DNA from 4 places in the Streptomyces sp. NPDC088124 genome. Region 4 is predicted to be linked to each of the others. Evidence: riboswitches for the same ligand, from Rfam matches in the RefSeq annotation. Region 4 holds a riboswitch; each other region holds the start of a gene.

Region 1 (4,203 bases), on a different contig from region 4:
CCGTCCTGGCTCCGTCCGGCTCCATCCGGCTCCGTCCGGCTAGGTCCGGCTAGGTCCGGCCCCGTCCGCCGCCGCACCCGGGGGGCGGACGGGGCCCCGGGGCCCCGGGGCGGGCGCGCCGGTCGTCGCGTCCGGAAACGTTTTGCCTGGACGGGGGGCGTCCGGGGAGACTGCGAGGACCGCACCACCGCGTCCCCCTCACCGGCCCCGAAAGCAGTCTGAGCTCTCCCCATGCACGACCGACTCACCCCCCGCCCCGCCGCCACACCGGCCGCCGAATCCGCCGAACCGCTGGCCGGCGGGCTCAAGCAGCGCCATCTCACCATGCTCGGGCTCGGCGGCGTCATCGGCGCCGGGCTCTTCGTCGGCTCCGGCGCCGGGATCGCGCTGGCCGGACCCGGGATCGTCGTCTCGTACCTGATCGCGGGCGCGCTCGCGATGTGCGTGATGCGGATGCTGGGCGAGATGTCGACGGCGCTGCCCGCGTCGGGGTCGTTCTCCGTGCACGCCGAGCGCGCGCTCGGCCGGTGGGCGGGTTTCAGCGTCGGCTGGCTGTACTGGTTCCTGCTCGTCGTCGTGCTCGCCGTGGAGGCGACGGGGGCGGCGCGGATCGCCAACGGCTGGCTGCCCTCCGTACCGCAGTGGGCGTGGGTCCTGGTCTTCATGGTCGTCTTCACGGGCGCGAACCTCGCCGCCGTGAAGAACTTCGGCGAGTTCGAGTTCTGCTTCGCCGCCCTGAAGGTCTTCGCGATCGTCGCGTTCCTGGTCCTGGGGCTCCTCGCGGTCTTCGGTGTCCTGCCCGACACCCGCCCGGCCGGTCTCGCCAACCTCACCGGGCAGGGCGGCTTCCTCCCCAACGGCTGGCAGGGCGTGACCTCCGGGGTGCTCGCCGTGATCTTCGCCTTCGGCGGTCTGGAGGTCGTCACGATCGCGGCGGCCGAGTCCGACGACCCGGTGCGCTCGGTGGCCCGCGCGGTGCGCAGCGCGGTCTACCGGATCCTGTTCTTCTACGTCGGCTCGATGGCGGTCATCGTGGCCGTGCTGCCCTGGACGGCGCAGAAGGCGGGGCTCAGCCCGTACGTCACGGTCCTCGACGCGATCGGTATCCCGTCGGCCGGGCAGATCATGAACATCGTGGTGTTCGTGGCGCTGCTCTCGGCGCTCAACGCCAACCTGTACGGCTCCTCCCGGATGGTCTTCTCGCTGGCCGAGCGGGGCGAGGCGCCGAAGGCCCTGCTGAAGGTGAGCGGGTCGGGCGTGCCCCGGCGGGCGGTGCTGGCGTCGGTGGCGTTCGGGTTCGTCTCCGTCCTGCTCAATCTGAAGTGGCCCGACTCGGTCTTCCTGTACATGCTCAACGCGGTCGGCGCGGTGCTGCTCTTCGTCTGGGCGATGATCGCCGTCTCGCAGCTGCGGCTGCGCCCGCGCGTCGAGCGGGAGGCGCCGGAGCGCCTGGTCCTGCGGATGTGGCTGTTCCCCGGCCTGACGTGGGTGACGCTCGCCGCGATGGCGACGGTGTTCGTGCTGATGCTCCTCGACGACGCGGCCCGCCCGCAGCTCCTCTGGTCCCTGGGCGCCACGGCGCTCGTGCTGGCGGTGGCGGGCGTACGGGAGCTACGAGCGCGGCGGGTGTGACCCGTGCGATACGTGTGACACGTACGCGAACGGGCCCCGGCCCCGCCGTCGCAGGACGGCGGGGCCGGGGCCCGGTGCGTTCGTCACCCGCCGGGCGACGCGGGTCCGGTCAGTAGGGACCGTTCACGTTGTCGATCGAGCCGTACCGGTCGGCGGCGTAGTTGCACGCGGCCGTGATGTTGGCGACCGGGTCGTAGGCGTCCATCGCCGTACCGGGCACGTGGTACGCCTGGAACGTCGGGGCGATGACCTGGAGCAGGCCCTTGGACGGGACGCCGTTCTGGGCGTTGATGTCCCAGTTGTTGATGGCGTTCGGGTCGCCCGAGGACTCACGCATGATGTTGCGGTGGATGCCCTCGTAGCTGCCGGGGATCCCGTGCTGGGCCATGATGTCCAGCGCCTCGCGGATCCAGCCGTCCAGGTTGTCGGTGTACGTCTTGGCGACGGCCTGCTCGACCGAGCCGCTCCCGGCGGACTCCGTGCTCGTCTTCGTGCTCGTCTCCGTGGCGGTGGTCGCCGGGGCGGCCGCCTTCTTCCCGTTGAGGGTCAGCTTGAGGCCGGGGTGCACGAGGGACGGGTTGGCGCCGACGGCGCTCCGGTTGTCCTCGTAGAGCTTCTGCCAGCCGCCGCTGATGGAGTAGGCCTGCGCGATCTTCGACAGGGAGTCGCCCTCGACCACGACATAGGTCGTGGCGGTGGTCTTCGGTGTGGCGGCGGGAGCCTCCGCGGCCTTGGCCGCACGGACGTGTTCCACCGTCGCGGGCGCCGCGTGGGCGGTGGCCGCGGTGACCAGCGGAATCGCGAGAGCCGCGCCCCCGGTGCCGACCGCGACGAGGCGACGGGCGAGCGAGCCGGTTCTGGGGCGGCGGTGCTTGGCGTTTCTGGGCACGACGAATTCCTCTCCGTCGCCTGCGAGGTGAGCTGTCGGGTTCGGGCTGGAGATGCCCGGCCGTACGGCGGTGCGTACGGCTTCACCCCGAGCCGTTCCGGAAATCCGGACCGGCGACTTACCTGGGTCCCCCGCTCCTGCCTTGTGACGGATAGGTGTGTGGGTCTCCGGACAGCGGCAGGATTGGGCGTTCCATCCGGATGGACGAGAACGTAAGCGAGATATCAGGACGGCACAAGTTCCGAATTTTCGGGTCAATCGCCCTTTCGGGAGCCTCCCGGGAACTCAACTTTCCTCTCCTGGGAGAGAAAGCGTCCGCCTCGCCACGCCCACCTGCCGAGACGGGGGTGACACAGGTCACGAACGTAACGGAATAATCGGACAGGCAAAAGGCGTCAGAGGCTACAAGTGCCCCTAACGCCACTCAACTTCACTTAACGGGAAATACAGACAAAACACCCTTATCGGTCACCGGTGGCGGGAGGATCCATCGCCCTCCCACCCCACTCCCCGACAACTGGGAACGCCCGACGGGAATTGAACCGGAGCGCCTCCGAATTCACCGGGCGATTCATTCTTCTGACGGCCTGTCGCGCCTTGGTACGCCTTCGCACCGCAGCCGCGTTCCCCCGCGGCAAAATGCGGGACATGATCGCGGCAATGCCTCATCTCACCAAGCAGGGACGCTTGCTGTCGAACTCCCAGTCCCGTACCAGAAATCGCATCGCGGCGGCGTCGTCCCGGCCGGAGAGGTTCTTCTCCGCATACAGCTCGTGGGCGGCGAGAAGGCGGTCCATGTCGAGTTCGACGCCGAGCCCCGGGGTGTCGTCGACGGCGACCTCGCCGGCGACGATGCGCGGGGGCTCCACGGTCAGCCGCTCCAGGCCCTCCTGCCAGATCCAGTGGGTGTCCAGGGCGTTGTACTCCCCCGGGGCGGCGGCCCCGCAGTGGGCCATCATCGCCAGCGAGATGTCGAAGTGGTTGTTGGAGTGGCAGCCCCACGTCAGTCCCGTCGCATGGCAGAGCTGGGCCACCCGCACCGACCCCTGCATGGTCCAGAAGTGCGGGTCGGCGAGCGGGATGGAGACCGACTGCAGCGCCATCGCGTGGGTGAGCTGGCGCCAGTCCGTGGCGACCATGTTGGTCGCGGTGGGCAGGCCGGTGGCCCGGCGGAACTCCGCCAGGATCTCCCGGCCCGAGAACCCGTCCTCGGCTCCGCACGGGTCCTCGGCGTACGCGAGCGTACCCACCAGCGGCCGGCACAGCTCGACCGCTTCCCGCAGCGACCAGGCCCCGTTGGGGTCGAGGGTGATCCGCGCCCCGGGGAAGCGTTCCTTCAGCGCGCGTACGGCCTTGACCTCCTCCGCCCCCGGCAGGACACCGCCCTTGAGCTTGAAGTCCCGGAAGCCGTACCGCTCGTACGTCGCCTCCGCCTGCCGGACGATCGACTCCGGGGTCAGCGCCTCCTCGCGGCGGACGCGGTACCACTCGACGTCCGCGCCGGGTTCCCGGACGTACTCCAGATCGGTCCTGCCGGGGTCGCCGACGTAGAAGAGGTAGCCGAGGACCCGTACCGCGTCACGCTGTTTGCCGTCCCCGAGCAGCGCGGCCACCGGCACCTCCAGGTGCTGGCCCAGCAGGTCGAGGAGCGCCGATTCGACGGCCGTCACCGCGTGCACCGT
Region 2 (4,203 bases), on a different contig from region 4:
GCGGCGACTACGCCGAGCGCCCCGACCTGGCCAGCCGCTCACAGCAGATAGCCGTGGCCGAGAAGGTCTTCGAGGCCCAGGGGGCGCAGGCGTGGTCCAGCTGCGCCGCCGTCTCCGGGCTGACGGAGGCGGTCGGCGGTGCGGTCTCCGGCGTCGTGGAGGGGGTGACGGGCGGCGGCAAGGGCACCGGCCCGTCCGGTACCCCGTCGGGCAGCCCTTCCGGGGACGCCTATCCGTCCGGTGACGCCGTGACGGACCCGGGCGCGGAAGCGGGCGCGGACGGCAAGACCTCCCCGGAGCCCAGCACCAGCCCGAGCCCGGGTGCCACCGGCTCCGCGGCCGGTACGGACGACGCCGAGGGCAAGGACGAGGCGTCCAAGGGCAAGCACCGCGGCCAGGCGGCCGACGAGAGTGCCTCGCCGGGCACCGCGGACGAGGAGCGTGCCTCGGGGGGCGGTCGCGCCTCCCGCGGGGCGGGCGGAGCCCGTGACGGGGCCGGGCTCACGGACGGTGTGGAGCGCGAGGTCGAGAAGGTCGTCACCACGGTCGGCGGCCACCTCTCCCTGGCGACCGGCGGGCAGAAGGTCGTCGGCGGCTGGGTCTGAGCAGCCGGCAGCGAGTTCCGGAAAGCCGCGCCTCCAGGACGGAGGCGCGGCTTCCGCGTTCCCGGGGCCGTCCCGGGGCCGTCGCCGAGCCGTCGCCGACGTATCCGGGCCGTCGCCCACCGGGCCCGTACGCACGGCTTCCAGGCCGCCGTACGCGTGGCTTCCCGCTCCCGGCGCCGCCGGCGGCCCCACCGTGACCCGCGCCGGGCCGCAGCGCCCCGTCGCGGCGCCCCGTCGCGGCGCCCCGCCGCAGGGCCGTGGTGAGTGACTCCAGGGCTGTAGTGAGTGACTCCGGGGTCGGAGTGGGCGACCGGGGTGAGTGCGCCCGGTCCCCGGGCCCTCGGCGGAACGGGTGACTCCGGCGGCCGTCCCGCGGCCGGAACGAGTGACTCCGCGGCCGGAGCGAGTGACTCCGCAACTGGAACGGGTGACTCCGCGACCGGAGTCGGCGGCCGGGGCGAGCGACGCTCGAACCGGAGCGCCCCGCTCCAGGGCCGGAGCGGGTGAGTCCGGAACCGGTACGGGCGAGTGCCGTTGAACGGCGCCCCGTTGACGCCTCTTCGGTCGCGTCCGTCCTGGCCAGAGCCTCCGATCTCCGCCCGGAACGCGGGCAGTTAGCGACCGTATGTCCACTTCTGGGCAAGTGAGACAAGGGTCTCTTTGCCGCAACTCGGGCTCTTCGCCTCGCCGGTTGATCGAATCCGGTTCTCACCTGCGGAAACGTATTGTCCCTCGGAGGAGGTAAGGGCGTTTTTTCCTGGATGTGCTCCTTTGAACAACCGGCAGGGCTGTGATTACGGTCTGAACCGCTCGCACCGCGGGCCTCGTCGACCGTCACGCCGAATCCTGCCGTCGGTCGGGGGGAGTAATCGTCGCTTCGTGCGCCGAAGGCAGGAGCGGGGGACCCATAGGTTTGCGCCGGGCCCGGCCGTCGAGAGACGGCCGGCGGCCGGCTAGGGGTGAAGCCGCGTGTGCGAGCACGCGGCCGGGCAACTCATTGGCCCGAACCCGACAGCTCACCTCGTAGGCGTCGGTGAGGAGATGCGTTCATGCTGCTGCGTTCCAGCAAGGCCAAGCACCGCCGCCCGTCCGTGGCCATCCGCTACGCCACCCTCGCCGGGATCACCGGCGCGGCCGTCGCGGCCCCGCTGATCGGTGCCACCGCCGCCTCCGCCGCAACCGCCTCCGAGTGGGACCGGGTCGCCCAGTGCGAGTCCGGGGGCAACTGGTCGATCAACACGGGCAACGGCTTCTACGGCGGCCTGCAGTTCACCCCCTCCACCTGGGCCGCGTACGGCGGTACCGCCTACGCCCCCCGCGCCGACCAGGCCTCCAAGTCCCAGCAGATAGCCGTCGCCGAGAAGGTCCTCGCGGGCCAGGGCAAGGGCGCCTGGCCGAGCTGTGGCGTGGGCCTCTCGGGCGCCGCGTACAACGGCGGCTCGGGCTCCGGTTCCGGCTCGGGCTCCGGCTCCAACTCCTCCAGCTCCGGCTCCAACTCCTCCAGCTCCGGCTCCGGTTCCTCCAACTCGGCCTCCGGCAGCTCCAGCGGCTCCGGTACGAAGAAGTCCGCCGCGACCCGGCAGGCGCAGCCGCAGCAGTCGACCCGTGACGAGGCGCAGCCGGCCTCGCGCGGCCAGAACCGTCCGTTCACGATCAAGAAGGGGGACGGCGAGTACAAGGTCAAGTCCGGCGACACCCTCTCCAAGATCGCCACCGCCCACAAGGTCAAGGGCGGCTGGAAGAAGGTCTTCGACCTGAACAAGGACATCGTCCGTGACGCGGACGTCATCTACCCGGGTCAGCAGCTCCACCTGCGCTGACCCCTTCTCCCCGGCCCGGCGCGTCACCCCCGTACGCGCCGGGCCGGGCCCCGTTCCCGCCGCTGCCCGCCATCCGGTCCCGCTACCGGCGGGTAGCGGCGGTCTGTGCGAGCGGGAGCGTCTTAGGGGGCGGGCACCGGCTGGCCGATGACCCGGAGCCGGTTAGGCTCATGTCGCAAGGCCAAGAGACCCTGCACCCACGCGTCACATCCCAGAAGGAGATGCTCGTGCCGTCCATCGACGTCGTCGTAGCCCGGGAAATCCTGGACTCCCGAGGCAACCCCACGGTCGAGGTCGAGGTCGGCCTCGACGACGGCAGCACCGGTCGTGCTGCAGTCCCCTCCGGTGCCTCCACCGGTGCGTTCGAGGCCGTCGAACTCCGCGACGGAGACGCCGGCCGCTACCTGGGCAAGGGTGTCGAGAAGGCCGTCCTCGCCGTCATCGAGCAGCTCGGCCCGGAGCTGGTCGGGTACGACGCCACCGAGCAGCGTCTCATCGACCAGGCGATGATCGACCTGGACGCCACCGAGAACAAGGGCTCGCTGGGCGCCAACGCCATCCTCGGTGTCTCGCTCGCCGTCGCGCACGCCGCCTCCGAGGCGTCCGACCTCCCGCTCTTCCGCTACCTGGGCGGCCCGAACGCGCACCTGCTGCCCGTTCCGATGATGAACATCCTGAACGGCGGCTCGCACGCCGATTCGAATGTCGACATCCAGGAATTCATGATCGCCCCGATCGGCGCGGAGTCCTTCTCCGAGGCGCTGCGCTGGGGCGCCGAGGTCTACCACACGCTCAAGAAGGTCCTGAAGCAGAAGGGCCTCTCCACCGGCCTCGGTGACGAGGGCGGCTTCGCGCCCAACCTGGAGTCCAACCGCGCCGCGCTCGACCTCATCCTTGAGGCGATCAAGGAGGCCGGTTACGTCCCGGGCCGCGACATCGCGCTCGCGCTCGACGTCGCCGCGTCCGAGTTCTACAAGGACGGCAGCTACGAGTTCGAGGGCAAGTCGCGCTCGGCCGCCGAGATGACCGAGTACTACGAGGAGCTGGTCGACGCCTACCCGCTCGTCTCCATCGAGGACCCGCTCTTCGAGGACGACTGGGCCGGCTGGAAGGTCATCACCGACAAGCTGGGCTCCAAGGTCCAGATCGTCGGCGACGACCTCTTCGTCACCAACCCGGAGCGCCTCGCCCGCGGCATCGAGGAGGGCTCGGCCAACGCCCTGCTGGTCAAGGTCAACCAGATCGGCTCGCTGACCGAGACGCTGGACGCCGTCGAGCTGGCCCAGCGCAACGGCTTCAAGTGCATGATGTCCCACCGCTCCGGCGAGACCGAGGACGTCACGATCGCCGACCTCGCGGTGGCCGTGAACTGCGGTCAGATCAAGACCGGCGCCCCGGCCCGCTCGGACCGCGTCGCCAAGTACAACCAGCTGCTGCGCATCGAGGAGATCCTCGACGACGCGGCGGTGTACGCGGGTCGCAGCGCGTTCCCGCGGTTTCGCTCTGCGAACAGTTAAGAGGATGCGCTCTGCGAACAATTAAGAGGATGCGCTCTGCGAACAGTTAAGAGGATGCGCTCTGCGAGCGATTAAGAGGATGCGTTCCTCCAACAAGAGGATGCGTTCTCCAACGGCTGAGAGAACACGCAGCGCGTAACCCATACCGTCGCGGGCGCTCATCCGCCCGTCGTACGGACGTCCCCGGCCGCGGTCCCGTACCGTGTCCGGGGACGTCCGTACATGACAGGGGAGGCGGGCCATGGCCGGGAACCGGGACCG
Region 3 (4,203 bases), on a different contig from region 4:
GCGTCCAGCCGCTCCGCGCTGATGTTGGAGGCGGCGACGGCGCGCACCTTGCCCTCCGTGACGAGCTGGTCGAGGGCGGTGACGATCTCCTCGACCGGGACGTCCGGGTCGTCGAAGTGCGTGTAGTACAGGTCGATGTAGTCGGTACGGAGCCGCCGCAGCGACTCCTCGGCCCCGGCCTTGATGGTGGCCGCCTTCAGCCCCTTGAACTCCGGGTGCGCGCCCACCTTCGTCGCGAGGAGCACGTCGGAGCGGTTGCCGCGCGCGGCGAACCACTCGCCGAGGACGGACTCGGACTCACCACCGGAATGGCCGTCCACCCAGGCCGAGTAGACGTCCGCGGTGTCCACGAAGTTGCCGCCCGCGGCGGTGTACGCGTCGAGGACGGCGAAGGACTCCGTACGGTCCGCGGTCCAGCCGAAGACGTTGCCGCCGAGGGCGAGCGGGAAGACCTTGAGGTCGGAGGAGCCGAGTGTGCGCAAAGTCGTCATGCGTCACTTCAACCCCGCCGCAGAGCGCCTTATTCCGTTTCGGGGCGCTCCGGGCGGTCCTGCTGCTCCTGCCGCCCTCAGGACCGGGAGGTCTCAGGACCAGAGGTTCCAGGACCGGGGCTTCGGCCTCAGGGATTGATTCCCTTGCCGTTCAGCCACGCCATCGGGTCGATGCCCGTGCCGCCCGCCGTGTGGACCTCCAGGTGGAGGTGGGGCCCGGTCACGTTGCCGGTCGCGCCGACGCGGCCGATGACCTCGCCGGTGGAGACCTTCTGCCCGGCGCTGACGGAGAGCGAGGACTGGTGCGCGTACCAGACCTCCGTGCCGTCCTCCAGCTCCAGGACCGTGCGGTAGCCGTACGAACCCGACCAGCCGGCCGACTTGACGGTGCCGCTGTGCACGGCCTTGACGGGGGTGCCCGTCGGCGCCGCGAAGTCCAGGCCGGTGTGGTAGCCGGAGGACCAGAGGGAACCGGACTGGCCGAAGGAGGAGGTGAGGGTGTACGAGGAGGTGGGGAGGGAGTAGCTGGCCGCCAGCTTGGCGAGACGCTCCTGCTCGGCCTTGGCCTTGGCCTCCGCCTCGGCCTTCTTCTTGGCCGCCTCGATCTTCTTCTCCGCGTCGTTCTGCCGCGCCTTGGCCTGGCTCGCGGCCTTCTCGGCGGCCGCGTCCTCCTCCGCCGCCTTCTGCGTCGCGTCGGCCTTCGCCTGCTGCCCCTCGGCCTGCTGGAGGATGCGGGCGCGCAGCGCCTCGCCGGCGTCGGTGGCGCCCTGCTCGGCGTCCGCGGCGGTCAGACCGGCGGTGCTCAGGGGCGCACGGGCCAGCACGTCCGACGCGGACTCCGCGTCGTCCGACCCCAGGGAGCCCATCCCCGGCAGGGACTTGGCGTCGGGAAGGTTGTCCGCGATGGCGTCGGGCAGGGATATGGAGACCGCGGGCTTGTCCTGCGCGGTGGCGATGCCGCCCGCGCCGACGGCGGCGATGACGCCGACCCCCAGGACCGTGGAGCTACGGGCGAGCCCGCTGCGCTGCTTGGCGACGCGGTGCCTGCCGCGTACGGGGCGGATGGACTCCTCGGTGGGATTCCACTCCCCCCAGGTCCCGGGCGCCTCGTTCTCACTGCCGCTGCCGAAGGAGTGGGTTTCGAAGGTGACCGTGGGGGCAGGCTTGTTGGACGCCACTGAGGCGTGCTCCTTTCCTTCCTTCTCGCCTACCGGGTTAGCTGACGGGTTCGGAGCAGGAAGGTCTCCTACGGGTGTCCCCTGCCGCGCGAGGCGGCAGGTAACTCCCGATTCACCCCAATTGGTGGTTCCCCGGTTCCCTCGCGGGATTCGGCGCGTGCGCACGGTGCCATCTCTGGCGACGGCTGGGACAACCGCGCTGCGTTATCGAACGTTAATAGAGACCAGGGCCTTATTCCAAGCTGTTCCCGATGATCGTTAACGACTTCGCAACGGACGTACCGGGACACAAGAACGCGCATCCGGGCGAGTTGATCGGCGCTCGAAGCACATTGACCCGCCTCGCATACTTGACGGTATGTCAAACGTTATGCGGAGGGATACTCATCGGTCACCATGAGTGACGCCGCGCGCTCAGGGCACGATCGGCATCGTCCTGCGCCGCTCCGGCTCCCCCTCCGAGGGCCGGCTGACCGCCAGCAGCGCCATGTCGTCCTGGCTGCCGCCGCCCGTGTGCCGCCGCACGTCGTCGATCAGCGCCTGGAGCATTTCGTCGGGCCCCTGGAAGATCCGCCCGTCCAGCCGCTCGCGCGGGACGTAGAAGATCCCGTGCGCGTCGCGCGCCTCGGTGAGCCCGTCCGTGTAGAAGAGCAGCGTCGCGCCGTCGGGGTACGGGGACTGCTCGGCCCGGTCGGGCCACGCGCCCAGCTCGCTCATGCCGAGCGGCAGCGCGGGGTCGTGCGCCGCCAGCATCCGTACGGCGCCGTCGTGACAGATCAGCGGCTCGGGATGGCCTCGGTTGACGAGCCGCACGACGCCCTCGCCGTGCGGAATCTCCGCCAGTACGGCCGTGGTGAACCCTTCGAAGACATCGAGCCCGTCCCGCCGCGTCCCCTCCCTCAGAAGTGAGCGCTCCAGCCGCTGCGCGACGCCCTCCAGCGAGCTCTCCTGCTCCGCCGCCTCCCGGAACGACCCGATGATGACGGCGACCGCCTCGACCGCCTCCAGCCCCTTCCCCCGTACGTCGCCGACGACCAGCCGCACCCCGTACGGCGTGTCCTGCACGGCGAACAGGTCACCGCCGATGAACGCGCCCTCCTGCGCCGCCTCGTACCGCGCCGCCACCCGCAGCCCGCCGATCCGCTCCGCGGGTCTGGGCAGCACGGCGCGCTGGGCGGTCTCGGCGATGACGCGGGCGGAGGCGAGCCGCTCGCCGCTGCGTCTGACGACGCCGTTGATGTAGAGCGCGAGGGCGGAGACGACGAGCACCGTCAGCAGTTCACTGATCGACACCACCGTGGTGAGCGTGTTGGTATGCGCACGGAGCGCGATCTCGGCGGCGAGCGACGCCACGGCCACCAGCAGGGTGCCGAACAGCGGATAGAACGGGGCCGCGGTCAGCGGGGCGGCGGCGAAGAGCGGCGCCGAGGTGACCCTTGTCGGCGTCGCCAGGTCGAGGATGACCCCGCCGATGATCACCAGGGCGGGCAGGAACCGGACGAGCCGCCGCCCGGCCAGTCGCCGCGCGTACGGGCCGGCCGGACCGTACGGCGCCCGGTCCGCCGCCCGGCCCAGGTCGCTGGCGGGATCCCGGCGATGGTCCCGCCCGTACGTGCCGGTCGCCCAGAACCCCGCGGCGTCGGCGCCCAGAATCCCGGCGCCGTCGGCGTCCCGTCTGCTTCTGCCGCCGAGGCGTTCTCCGATTCTCCTGAGCTTCCCCACCAGTCGTCTCCTGCCCGTTCCGCCGACGGCTGCGGACGGCACCGCGCTCCACCCAGGCTGGCCGCCGCCGCGGCGGGCGGCGACCCGCGGTCGGCCGACTGGGCTACGGAGACCGATGCGAGGGCACGGAGGCCGATGTGGAGACGCTCAGTCGGTCAGGTGGCGCTCGGCGTACACCTTCATGGCGTCCCGCACGAGCACAGCCGTACCTTCACCGTACTTGTCATACGCCGCGGTGAAACGTGGATCATCGACGTACAGGGCCGTGACTCCGATGACATAAGACCTGGTGGGCTCCATGGTCACCGCCAGCCAGTCGCAGTGACGCCGGGCGATCGCCTGCGCCTCCTCACCGGACGCGTCGTGCCCTGCCGCGGCCGCACGCCCCCAGTCGCGGGCGATCGACTCGTGCCGCTCCTGGAACGCCCGGCGCTCCTCCTCACCGAGCGAGCGCCACCAGCGGTCGCCCTTCTCGTAGGCGGGGCGGCCCCACCTCTCGGTGACCTCCTGCTCGTACCGCGTGTGCGCGAAGCCGTCGAGCACTTCCTCTGCCATGAGTTCCTCTCCGCTCTCGGTCTTGTGGAGAGTGGTCCGCACCGACGCGATCAGCCGACCGATGCGCTCGCGCTCCTGCTCCAGCAGCCCCAGATGGCCGCGCAGGGCGGCGGCCGTGTCCTGCTGGCCGTCGAGGATCCGGGCGATGTCCGGCAGCCCGAGACCCAGCCCCCGCAGCAGCAGGATCCGCTGCAGCCGGACCAGGGCCTCCTGGTCGTAGTACCGGTATCCGTTGACGCCGGTCCTGCTGGGCTCCA
Region 4 (4,203 bases):
CCGGGCGTTTCGCCGCTATGTGGTCGCCGGAGGACTCGCCGCGCAGCCTGCGGCCGATCCAGGGCACCAGGTACTCGCGTGCCCAGTGGATGTCGTCGCGCCGTACTTCGAGGGTGCCGCGCGGCGGCAGCGGCGGCCACGGCTGGTCCGGGTCGGCGGGCACCTCGACGCCCAGCACCTGCCCGGCGCGCAGCGCGACCCGGGTGTGCCCCTCGGCCGACAGGTGGAGCCGGTCGCCGTCCCAGGCCCGCCGGTCCTGGACGGTCCTCAGGGACCAGAGGTCGAGCACGGGGCAGCCGTAGCGGTCGGCGATGGCCCGGGTGTGCTCGTTGAACGTGGCGATCTTGCCGCGCAGATGGCGAAGCACGGGCACGCCCCGGGTGTCGAAGCCGGTGGCCAGCATGACCGTGCCGACGGAGCCGGTGAGGTCGGCGACGGCCCGCTCGAAGCGTTCCGCCACGTCGTCGGGGTCGGTGCCGGGGCGGATGATGTCATTGCCGCCCGCGCAGAACGTCACCAGGTCCGGGGCGAGTTCCCTGGCGCGGGGTATCTGTTCCTCGACGACCTGGTCGAGGAGCCGGCCGCGTACCGCGAGGTTGGCGTAGCGGAAGTCGCCGTGGACGGGGTCGGCCGTCGCACCGGAGACCGGAAGCTGATCGGCGAGCAGGACCGCGAGCCGGTCCGCCCAGCCGACGAACAGCCCGTCGGGGCCTGGATCTCCCACACCCTCGGTGAAGCTGTCACCGATCGCCGCGTACGACCCGAATGTCTTGTCTCTTCTTGTTCTCGAATCGTCTGCCACAGCGGGACATTTTCCTCCCGGCGATGTGACCTACGCGACCGTAGGCGGGTGTTGACTCAGGGTGAGAAACACCATCGGTCAATTTTCCCTCAAGCGGGAATAGCGCAAAGCCCCGAGGCCCGGCACCGTATGGGTGCCGGGCCTCGGGGTGGAGGAAACGCGTCCGGGGCGGCCGGACGGATCAGATGGAGACGCCGTTCTGCCGGAGGAACGCCAGCGGGTCGACGTCCGAGCCGTAGTCCGGGCCCGTCCGGATCTCGAAGTGCAGGTGCGGTCCCGTCACGTTGCCGGTGGCGCCGGAGAGGCCGATCTGCTGGCCGGTGGAGACACTCTGGCCGGCCGAGACGGAGAGGGAGGAGAGGTGGGCGTACTGGGAGTACATGCCGTTCTCGTGCTGGATGACGACCTGGTTGCCGTACGCGCCGCCGTTGCCCGCGGAGACGACGGTGCCCGCGCCAACGGCCTTCACGGTGGTGCCCGAGGGGGCCACGAAGTCCACACCGGTGTGGTAGCCGCTGGACCAGCTTCCGCCGGCGGCGCGGTACGCGGTGCCGACCCCGATGCCGTCGACCGGCAGGGTGAAGCCGGACGCGCTGCTCTGCGCCGCGGAGTCGGCGGCGGGCGCCTCGCTCCGGGCCGTGGAGGGCTCGGCGGACGAGGAGTCCTTCGAGGACTTGGCCGACTCCGCCGACGCGGTGGACTCGGAGGGCTTGGCCACCCTGGACGACTTCGAGGCCCTGGTGGGCGCCTCCGAGCGGGCGGCCGAGGCCTTGCCGTTGATGGTGAGCTTGAGGCCGGGGTGGATCAGCCCGGGATCGTCGCCGACGGCGCGGCGGTTGTCCTCGTACAGCCGCTGCCAGCCGCCCCGGACGTGCTGCTCCTCGGCGATCTTGGAGAGGTAGTCGCCCGCGACCACGGCGTACGTACGCACCGTGGTTCCGGCGGTTCGGCTCACCTGCGTCGCGGCCGCTCCCTGCGGTGCGGCGGCCGGCGCGGACTGCGGTGCGGCGGCGAGCGCGGCCTGCGGGGCCGTGGCGGGCGCGGCCTGCTGTGCAGCGTGCGCGCCGGTGGCGCCGATGAGCGGCAGCGCGATGGCGGCGCCGCCCGTGCCGGCGGCGATGAAGCCGCGGGAGAACGGATTGGTCCTGGGGCGGCGGTGCTTACCCTTCGCGGGCATGGCGAATTCCTCTCCGGCGCCTACGAGGTGAGCTGTCGGGTTCGGGCTGGAGCTGCCCGGCCGCGCGTGGTGCGCGACTTCACCCCTAGCCGTCCCTGACGTCGGAACATCGGAACGGCGTACTACCTGGGTCCCCCGCTCCTGCCACGCGTGATGGGTGGATGGTGTCCCCGAGGCGGCGGCAGGATTCGGCGTTCCGCTCGGATTGAGGGTGAACGTAGGCGAGTGGGACGGCCGGAACAAGCCACCCTTTTCCCTCGGTGACGCACCCTTCCCTGCGCGCCGAAGATCGCCCGTCACCCTGCGTGGAGACCGCCCTCCAATTCCCTTTCGAGGTGGCCCTTCCCTTTCGCACCGTCACCACGGAACGTCACGGATATGATCCTGCTCACCAGCCGGAGCCCATCTCCCCCACGATCGGGGCAGGTTATCCGGAATCACTCAATCCGGACAGCGCACCGTTTGGACGGTTTCGCCCCACCCGTCCCCTTGTGATCCGTGGACTCCCCGGCCCTCCGCCGTACTGATGAGCACACCGGCCGATGTCGTAGGGTCGGGGACCGACGCCGCCGGCGAGCAGCGCCGAGGGCAGACACGGAGGAGCAGGCGTGACGCAGCAGTCGCCGCAGGTCCCGTCCACCGAGCCCGAACTGTCCGGAGTACGCAACTTCCGTGATGTCGGCGGCCTGCCGGCCGTGGACGGACGCCGGGTGCGGTACGGCGTGCTCTACCGCAGCGGCCACCTCGCCCACGCCACCGCCGACGACTCCGCCTTTCTCTCCACCCTCGGTCTGCACACGATTTTCGACTTCCGCAATTCCGCCGATGTGAAGCTCGACGGCGCGGATGTCGAACTGGCGGGCGTGCGCCATGTGAACATCCCGCTCTCCGACCCGGCCGAAGGCGCCCAGTTCTGGCGGATGGTCCGGGACGGCGACCTCGACCTGCTCCGCTCGCTCCTCTCGGAGGGCAGAGCGGCGGCCCGGATGACCGCCTCGTACCGCGCGATCATCACGGAGCGCACCGCCGAGCACAGCCGGCTGCTGCACGCGCTGGCCGAGGACAGCGTCCCCGCGCTGCTGCACTGCGCGGCGGGCAAGGACCGCGCCGGGCTCTCCGTCGCCGTGTCCCTGCTCGCGGTCGGTGTCGAGCCGGAGGCGATCACGGCCGACTACCTCAAGTCGAACGACCCGCACCGCCGCTACGCCTTCCGCCGCAGCGACCGGTCGCCCGCCGGAAGGTCCGGCGAGGTGATGGAGTTGCTCAGCCCGCTCTTCGACGCCCGCGCCGCCTATCTCGACGCCGCCTTCGAGGCCATCGGGAAGACCTGGGGCTCCACCGACCGCTATCTCTCCGAAGGCCTCCGGCTCGCGCCCGAGACCCGCGAACGGCTGCGCGCCCGCCTCCTGGACGAAGGCTGACGCCACGGCGAGCGACGGACGGCGTCAACCGCAAGGGACGGCGCCGAAGGCCTGGGCCGCTACCGCCCCTGGGCCCCGACGTGGAAGAGGAGGTAGAGGAAGCCCGCGAAGAGATGGCCGGCCACCAGATAGGCGAAGAGCCGGATCACCAGCCCTCGCGGGAACTTCTTCTCCTCGTCCATGACGCGCGGGCGCGGGGGCACCTGTTCCCGGCCGCCCTCGGCGGGCGCCGGACGCTCTGTCTCCGACATGGATGGGACCTCTCTCGGCGGGTCGGACATGAGGATCAGACATGAGGAGCCGAGCCGCCGACGCACAGGTCGGCGGCCGGGCTCTGGAGCAGGGTGTGGACGAAGAGGAGCTCGGCCCCCTCGGGTCCGGCCGCCGCGATGCGGTGCGGGGTGAGCGAGTCGAAGTGCGCGCTGTCCCCGGGGGCGAGCAGATGCACGGTGTCGCCCAGGCTCAGCCTGAGCCGCCCGTCGAGCACGTACAGCCACTCCTCGCCGGGGTGCACCCGGACCAGGTCGCCCTGTGCCCCGTACGGCACCTCCAGCCGCAGCGGCTGCATGGCGCGTCCGGGGCCGCCCGCCTGGTGGTAGGTCCAGCCGTCGGCCTCGAAGGGTTCCGCCCGGCCGCCCCGGACGATCGGCTCGCGCTCCGGCGGCACCTCGCCGAGCAGCTCGGAGACGGTCGTCCCGTAGATCCGGGCCAGCCCGAGCAGCATGGGCAGCGAGGGCTGCCGGTGCCCCGTCTCCAGCCGCGAGAGATGGGCGGGGGAGAGTCCGGCCCGCCGGGCGGCGGCC

The links. Region 4 has a riboswitch for cyclic di-AMP ahead of AB0P17_RS18035 (LysM peptidoglycan-binding domain-containing M23 family metallopeptidase). Riboswitches for the same ligand answer to the same signal wherever they lie in the genome.
Region 1: another riboswitch for cyclic di-AMP. It lies ahead of AB0P17_RS10655 (LysM peptidoglycan-binding domain-containing protein); the one in region 4 lies ahead of AB0P17_RS18035 (LysM peptidoglycan-binding domain-containing M23 family metallopeptidase).
Region 2: another riboswitch for cyclic di-AMP. It lies ahead of AB0P17_RS06940 (transglycosylase family protein); the one in region 4 lies ahead of AB0P17_RS18035 (LysM peptidoglycan-binding domain-containing M23 family metallopeptidase).
Region 3: another riboswitch for cyclic di-AMP. It lies ahead of AB0P17_RS13575 (M23 family metallopeptidase); the one in region 4 lies ahead of AB0P17_RS18035 (LysM peptidoglycan-binding domain-containing M23 family metallopeptidase).

The regions. Positions count from the first base shown of each region.
Region 1 covers NZ_JBFBJB010000010.1:64,920-69,122, forward strand. The annotation lists gene AB0P17_RS10650 (amino acid permease) at 232-1,632, shown strand; gene AB0P17_RS10655 (LysM peptidoglycan-binding domain-containing protein) at 1,742-2,521, opposite strand; cyclic di-AMP (ydaO/yuaA leader) riboswitch at 2,526-2,689, opposite strand; gene AB0P17_RS10660 (enolase C-terminal domain-like protein) at 3,187-4,203, opposite strand, start outside.
Region 2 covers NZ_JBFBJB010000006.1:129,103-133,305, forward strand. The annotation lists gene AB0P17_RS06935 (transglycosylase family protein) at 1-605, shown strand, start outside; cyclic di-AMP (ydaO/yuaA leader) riboswitch at 1,478-1,650, shown strand; gene AB0P17_RS06940 (transglycosylase family protein) at 1,658-2,425, shown strand; gene eno (phosphopyruvate hydratase) at 2,647-3,942, shown strand; gene AB0P17_RS06950 (septum formation initiator family protein) at 4,184-4,203, shown strand, end outside.
Region 3 covers NZ_JBFBJB010000014.1:23,668-27,870, forward strand. The annotation lists gene AB0P17_RS13570 (aldo/keto reductase) at 1-491, opposite strand, end outside; gene AB0P17_RS13575 (M23 family metallopeptidase) at 620-1,669, opposite strand; cyclic di-AMP (ydaO/yuaA leader) riboswitch at 1,681-1,835, opposite strand; gene AB0P17_RS13580 (PP2C family protein-serine/threonine phosphatase) at 2,084-3,187, opposite strand; gene AB0P17_RS13585 (MerR family transcriptional regulator) at 3,539-4,203, opposite strand, start outside.
Region 4 covers NZ_JBFBJB010000019.1:148,761-152,963, reverse strand. The annotation lists gene AB0P17_RS18040 (SGNH/GDSL hydrolase family protein) at 1-802, opposite strand, end outside; gene AB0P17_RS18035 (LysM peptidoglycan-binding domain-containing M23 family metallopeptidase) at 984-1,979, opposite strand; cyclic di-AMP (ydaO/yuaA leader) riboswitch at 1,984-2,149, opposite strand; gene AB0P17_RS18030 (tyrosine-protein phosphatase) at 2,588-3,400, shown strand; gene AB0P17_RS18025 (DUF6126 family protein) at 3,460-3,651, opposite strand; gene AB0P17_RS18020 (XRE family transcriptional regulator) at 3,687-4,203, opposite strand, start outside.